One region of the Streptomyces sp. NPDC052301 genome, then DNA from elsewhere that is predicted to be linked to it. Evidence: riboswitches for the same ligand, from Rfam matches in the RefSeq annotation. Region 1 holds a riboswitch; the other holds the start of a gene.
The links. Region 1 has a riboswitch for cobalamin ahead of ACIHEJ_RS02265 (HoxN/HupN/NixA family nickel/cobalt transporter). Riboswitches for the same ligand answer to the same signal wherever they lie in the genome.
Positions count from the first base shown of each region.

Region 2: another riboswitch for cobalamin. It lies ahead of ACIHEJ_RS14145 (cobalamin biosynthesis protein); the one in region 1 lies ahead of ACIHEJ_RS02265 (HoxN/HupN/NixA family nickel/cobalt transporter).

Region 1 is NZ_JBIUBE010000001.1:550,533-553,925, reverse strand. Features, by position in the region: partial or broken gene ACIHEJ_RS02270 (ABC transporter substrate-binding protein) at 98-448, shown strand; gene ACIHEJ_RS02265 (HoxN/HupN/NixA family nickel/cobalt transporter) at 614-1,723, opposite strand; cobalamin riboswitch at 1,750-1,940, opposite strand; gene ACIHEJ_RS02260 (ArsR/SmtB family transcription factor) at 2,020-2,412, shown strand; gene ACIHEJ_RS02255 (hypothetical protein) at 2,999-3,181, opposite strand; gene ACIHEJ_RS02250 (FadR/GntR family transcriptional regulator) at 3,180-3,393, shown strand, end outside.
Region 2 is NZ_JBIUBE010000004.1:687,363-690,755, forward strand. Features, by position in the region: gene ACIHEJ_RS14140 (cobyric acid synthase) at 1-562, opposite strand, end outside; gene ACIHEJ_RS14145 (cobalamin biosynthesis protein) at 559-1,503, opposite strand; cobalamin riboswitch at 1,604-1,747, opposite strand; gene ACIHEJ_RS14150 (hypothetical protein) at 1,876-2,103, opposite strand; gene ACIHEJ_RS14155 (anion permease) at 2,139-3,389, opposite strand.

The sequences.
Region 1 (3,393 bases):
AGGGTCTTCGTCCCATCCTCTCCGATCACCTGACGGGCACCACACGGTTCGTCCGGAGCTCGGCCCCCGTGTACCGAGTGGATCCGGGAGTTGGCCGATGCGTTCTCGAGTGCGGGGCGGTGCGGCGGCCGTCGCGCTGGGCGGCCTGCTGGTGGCGGGGTGCGGCGGCGGGGGGACGGGCTCGGCGGACGAGGATCCGGGGCGGGCGGGGAACGCCGGGTCCGGCGCCCAACCGGTGTCCGTCACCGACTGCACGGGCGCCAGGACCACCTTCTCCAGCACCCCGAGGCGGATCGTCACCAGCAACGCCTCCGGTCTGGAGCTGTTGCTGCGCCTCCGCGCAGGGGACAAGGTGATCGGTACGGGCTTCCCCCCCGGCAAGGGAATCCCGCCCGGCGCGCTCGACGCGGCGCGGAAGGTCGAGGTGCTCGGCCGGACCGTGATCCCGCACTCCGTCGCCCTCCGCCGCGCCGACGCCACCTGGACCCTCATGCCCCGGGCCGAGGCCGCCGCACTCGGGCGCCTGGTCGAACTCGACGGAAGGCCCAGCCACTACGAGGCCGGGAGACGGCGCCCGTAGCGCGGTCGCGGTGAGCGGGGCCGTGCCGTGCCGTCAGCCGGTGTCGGCCGTGCGGGTGCTCCAGCGCTCCTCGACCTTCGCCAGGCGCCAGTAGCCGATGGCCGCGGCCCAGACGACCACGAACAGGCCGGCGATGACGTAGCCGACGCTGTCCAGGTTCAGGTCCGCGATCCAGCCGGAGACGTCGTCGCTGAGGCCCAGCTTGTCGTGCAGCACCCCGACCAGCTCGATCGTGCCGACGAAGAAGGCGACCGCGATGGACAGGCCGGTGATGGTGAGGTTGTAGAACACCTTGCGCACCGGGTTGGAGAACGCCCACTGGTAGGCGAAGTTCATGAAGGTGCCGTCGAGGGTGTCGAACAGACTCATGCCGGCGGCGAACAGAAGGGGCAGGCACAGGACTGCGTACCAGGGCAGGCCGGCGGCGGCGCCGTTGCCGGCCAGGGCGAGGAGCAGCACCTCGGTCGAGGTGTCGAAGCCGATGCCGAAGAGGAAGCCGAGGGGGAACATCTGGCCGGGGCGGCGGATGGACCTGGTGAGCCGGCCCAGGATGCGGTTCATGAACCCGCGTGAGTCGAGGTGGGCCTCCAACTCGGCCTCGTCGTAATTCCCGTTCCGCATCGCCCTGAAGACGCGGGCGATGCCGAACAGCGCCACGAGGTTGAGGGCGGCGATCAGGTAGAGGAAGCCGCCGGAGACCGTGGTGCCCACGGTGCCGAGGACCTGGTGGGTCCGGGAGCCGTCGTTCATCAGGGTGCCCGCGAGCTTCGCGCCGCCGGCGACCAGCGCGGCCATGACGACGACCACGCTGGAGTGCCCGAGCGCGAACCAGAAGCCCACCGAGACCGGTCGTTTGCCGTCCGCCATCAGCTTGCGGGTGGTGTTGTCGATCGCGGCGATGTGGTCCGCGTCGAAGGCGTGCCGCATACCGAGGGTGTACGCCGTGATGCCCAGGCCGACCCCGAACGCCCTGGAGCCGACCTCGTAGTGGTGCGGGACCACGAGCACGAAGAGGATCCCGAAGGCGACCACGTGCAGAGCGACGATGACGGCCAGCAGACCGGCGGTGCGGACGGTGTCCTCACGGCGCCACCGGAAAGACGGGGCGGCGGCGCTTTCGGGCACGCCTCGGGACACGGTCATACGGTCACGCTCCAACACCTCGTGGATCAGCTTCGTGCTGCCGTGGCCGGTCTCCTGGCTGACGGGTCATCGCGCCCGCCCCTGCCTTCCCGGCCGTGAGGCCAGTGGCAACGCATGGGGCGGGAACTCCCCGATCACAGTGGCGAGGGCCGCTCCGGACTGAGTTCCTGAGGAACTGTCACCGGTCTTCCCGAACACCACGGCCCGCCCACCCTAGAAGGCGAGAGGTGGAGGCTGCAAGGCTGCACAACTGCGCAGCTGTGGAGGCCCGAGTCGGCTCCTGCGATGATGGGCGCATGCATCTCGTCCCCGCGGAACGTGCCGGGCAGCGGACCATCGACGGCCATCGGGTCTGCGACGCCATCGCAGCCGTCGGCGAACCCGAGCGGGTACGCGCCTGGGCCGACCGCTTCTCCCTGCTCTCCGACCCCGGGCGCCTGTCCCTGCTGCTGGCCCTCCACGAGGCGGGCCCCATCGCCGTCTCCGACCTGGCCGTCGCCACCGGGATGCGGGACACCGCCGTGTCGCAGGCCCTGCGTCTGCTGCGGACAGCGGGTGTCGTGGAGGGCGAGAAGGACGGCCGGGTCGTACGCTACCGAGTCGTCGAGGGCCCGGTCTCGGCGTTGCTGCAGCACTGCGCGTCCCAGGGGGCGGTGGCGGGCGGGGCACCGCCCCGGGGCACCGCCTGACGCCGTCGGAGCCGGGCGAGTGCGCGCCGCGCGGCGTTGCAGCCGCACATGCCGTGGGCGTCGGCGCCGGGCCTGGGCCTCCGGTGTGCGCAAGCGGCGCGCCAGCAGCGTGGCCGGCAGTCCGGCGTAGACGCCGAGCCGGGCCAGGTGGACCGGGTGCCGCGGAACGTGCAGCACCGACTGCGGGAACTCCCGGCTGATCGTCCCGAACCGCTGCGCGAGCGGCCCGAACGTGCGCCGCCACCCCCGGCCGCCCGCTCCCAGCCCGGCGGCGGTCTCGGCCACCGACCGGACCGCGACCGCGCCGCGCCCGCCGTCGAGCGGGTGTGCGAACTCGGCCGGGGCCCAGCGCCAGGTCAGGCCGGCCCCGGCCAGGTCGAACCGCTGGGCGAAGGCCGAGCCGGGCGTCATGGGGTGAAAGCCGGAGCACTCGTCGTGCACCAGGCCGGGCAGGGTCAGCTCGCCGGAGCGGGCGCCGCCGCCGAGGACGTCCGCCGCCTCGATGACGCGGACCCGCACGCCCGCGGCGGCGAGGGTGAGGGCGGCGCGAGGCCGTTGGGCCCGCTGCCGACCACGACTGCCGTCGTCATACGAGCGCACCCTCACCGTCGGCTGCATCCCTCACGAAGTACTCCCGCACGGGCCGGTGGACCGGCTGGGACCCCTCACCGGAGAGTACGAGTTCCCCCGGGGCGAAGTGCAGCCGCCGCAGAAAAGGCTGGTCCAACCAGTTGACCAGTTGGCCCTGCGCGCCCACTCTGTTCGCCATGAATCAGGGACTGATCCGGCGGGAGGCGGTCTCCGACCAGCTCTTCGCCCTGCTGCGCGACCAGATCCTCGGCGGCCGGCTGCCGCCCGGTGCCGCGCTCACGGCCGAACGGGACCTGGCGGCCGAGTTCGGGGTGAACCGCCATGCCGTCCGTGAGGCCGTCAAGCGGCTCCAGCAGGCGCGGCTGGTCGAGGTCAGCCACGGCGGCCGCA
Region 2 (3,393 bases), on a different contig from region 1:
GGTCCTCCGGGGAGAGCAGGGCGACCGTGCCGAAGAAGGAGGCGAAGACGCCCCCGCGGTCGATGTCCCCCACCACCAGCACGGGCAGCCGCGCGTTGCGCGCGATCCCCATGTTCACGATGTCCGTCCGGCGCAGATTGATCTCCGCTGGCGAGCCCGCCCCCTCACAGATCACCGCGTCATACGTGCCCCGCAACTCGGCCAGGCAGTCCAGCACCGTGCCGAGCAGCCTCTGCTGCCGCCCGCCGTGGTAGCCGCGCGCGCTCAGCTCGCCGACCGGCTTGCCCAGCAGCACCACCTGGCTGCTCTGCTCGCCGCCCGGCTTCAGCAGCACCGGGTTCATCAGCGCGGTCGGCTCGATCCGGCACGCCTGGGCCTGCATGGCCTGGGCCCGCCCGATCTCCGCGCCCTCCCGCGTGACGAACGAGTTGAGGGACATGTTCTGCGCCTTGAAGGGCGCGACCTTGACGCCCTGGCGCACGAGCCACCGGCAGATCCCGGCCGTCACGACGCTCTTGCCGGCGTCGGAGGTGGTGCCGGCGACGAGGAGACCCCCGTTCACTTCCCACGTCCCTTCACGAGTCGGCGCGCGGCGACGGTGACGCCGAGCGCGAGCAGGCCGACGCGGCGGGAGAGCCGTACGGCCCGGTCGATGTCGGTGACCCGAACGGCGCGTCCGGACGCTCCGTTGAGCACGGGGCGGTGCTCGACCCGGCCGCCGTACGACAGCGTGCCGCCCAGCCGCACCCCCAGCGCCCCCGCGAACGACGCCTCGACGGGACCGGCGTTGGGGCTCGGGTGCTTGGCCGCGTCGTCCCGCCAGGCCCGTACGGCACCGCGGGGATCGGGGCCGGCGAGGGCGGCGAGCACGGCGGTCAGCCGGGCCCCCGGCCAGCCGGCGACGTCGTCCAGGCGCGCGGAGGCCCAGCCGTAGCGCCGGTGGCGGGGCGACGTGTGACCGACCATCGCGTCCAGGGTGTTGACGGCGCGGAACCCGAGCAGCCCGGGCACGCCCGCCACGGCACCCCACACCAGGGCGCCCACGACGGCGTCGGAGGTGTTCTCGGCGACGGACTCGACCACGGCCCGGGCGATCCCGTCGGCGTCCAGCGCCTGCGGGTCCCGGCCGCACAGGTGCGGCAGCCGGGCCCGGGCGGCCTCGACGTCCCCGGCTTCGAGGGCGCGGCCGATCGTGCGGGCCTCGCGGGCCAGCGAGGTGCCGCCGACGACGGCCCAGGTGGCCGCGGCGGTCAGCGCGGCGGAGGCGGCGGAGGAGGGGCGTACGGCGCGTGCGGCCACCGAGCCGAGGGCGACGGCGCCTCCGGCGCACACGGCGGTGTGCAGCGCACCCCAGCCGCGGTGGTCGTGCCACAACGCGCGTTCCACGGCCGCGGCCGCCCGCCCGAACACGGCCACCGGATGCCCGCGGCGCGGATCGCCGAGGAGCAGGTCACCGAGAAGGCCGGCGGCGGCGCCGTACGCGTAGGAGCGATCGGCACCCATCGGCTCAGCCGGCCGTGGGAGCGGGAGTGCGCCTGGTAGTGGTCCTCGAACGGCAGCCGAGCATGGCGATACAGGTCCTCACTCAGGGTGTCCGCGCCCTGGTTCGACGAGATTCGGCGGTGAGAGTTCCTGGCTCCCGGGAAGTTCTTCCCCGGTGACAGTGGCGGGACCGCGCCGGATTCGCACCGGCTTCCTCTCCTGCCGCCGTACATGGCGTGGGCAGTCCACCACGGCCCCGGAAGGGCCGTCAACTTGCCGTTGACCTGGACGGGGAGAGTGTGCCGATCCCCACACAGTGGGGCGTCCGTGGCCCCTGGGCACGGCGAAGGCTCCCCTCCGTCGCCGACGGAGGGGAGCCTTCGTGATGCTCGATCAGGCCTTGGCCACGATCAGGTAGATGCCGTACGCCACCGCCGCCGCGCAGGCCGCGAAGCAGACGTAGGCGCCGGTGACGGCGAGGGCGGCGGAGTCGCCCTGGGCGGCGGCCTTCTCACGCCGGGCCAGACCGTTGATGCCGAGGGTGAAGAGGGCCACCAGGCCCACCGTGAAGGCGAGGCTGACGCCGAAGACGGAGCCGAGGGCCGCCCAGTCGATCTTCATGGGGATGCTTCCTTCAGTAACCGGGGTGACCGGGGTCAGACGGTGGCGGCCGGCGGGACGGCCGGGGCCGCGGGCTCGGCGGGGGCCGGAGCCGCGATCGTGGCCTTCAGGTCCTCGGTGATCTGGCCCGCGGGAGGCGGGGTCACCGCGGCGATGGCGGTGGTCACCACGCCGGCCGGCTCCTCGGTGTCGGCGACGACGTTGGTGTGGTCGACGACCTCCCGCCGGGAGATCTTCCAGATCGCGGCGCTCGAGGCGACCAGGAAGACGGCGACGACGGCGGTGCCCCAGTCACCGAGGTCGGTGACGGACTCGGCGCCGGCGCCGACCAGCGCGGCGGCCGGGAGGGTGAGCACCCAGGCGACGGCCATGCGGGTCGCGGTGGACCAGCGGACCACCCCGCCCTTGCGGCCGAGGCCCGCGCCCATCACCGAGCCGGAGACGACGTGCGTGGTGGAGAGGGAGAAACCGAGGTGCGAGGAGGCCAGGATGGCGGTCGCGGCACTGGTCTGGGCGGCGAAGCCCTGGCGCGGCTCGAGCTCGGTCAGGCCCGTGCCCATGGTGCGGATGATGCGCCAGCCGCCGATGTAGGTGCCGAGCGCGATGGCCAGGCCGGCCGAGAGGATCACCCAGGTGGGAGGGTTGGAGCCCGGGGCGATGGCGCCGCCCGCGATCAGCGCGAGGGTGATGATGCCCATCGTCTTCTGGGCGTCGTTGGTGCCGTGGGCCAGGGAGACCAGGCCGGCGGAGGCGATCTGCCCGGCGCGGTAGCCCTTGCGGGTGGCCTCGCCCTCGGCCTTGCCGCCGACGCCGTAGGAGAAGCGGGTGGCCAGCATCGAGGCGACGCCCGCCACGACCGGCGCGGCGACCGCCGGCAGCAGCACCTTGGTGACCAGCACGTCGCCGTGCACGGCACCGAAGCCGGCCGAGGCGACGGTGGCGCCGATCAGACCGCCCATCAGGGCGTGCGAGGAGCTGGAGGGGAGGCCCACCAGCCAGGTCAGCAGGTTCCAGAGGATCGCGCCGACCAGGGCGGCGAAGATGACCTCGGGCCGGATGCCGGTCTCGTCGACGAGACCCTTGGAGATCGTGTTCGCGACCTCCACGGAGAGGAAGGCGCCCACCAGGTTGAGCGCGGCGGACATGACCACCGCGATCTTGGGCTTCAGGGCGCCTGTCGAGATGGTGGTGGCCATCGCGTTGGCGGTGTCGTGGAAACCGTTCGTGAAATCAAACGCGAGTGCGGTTACCACCACAATCGCGAGGATCAGCGAGAAGCTTTCCATTTAC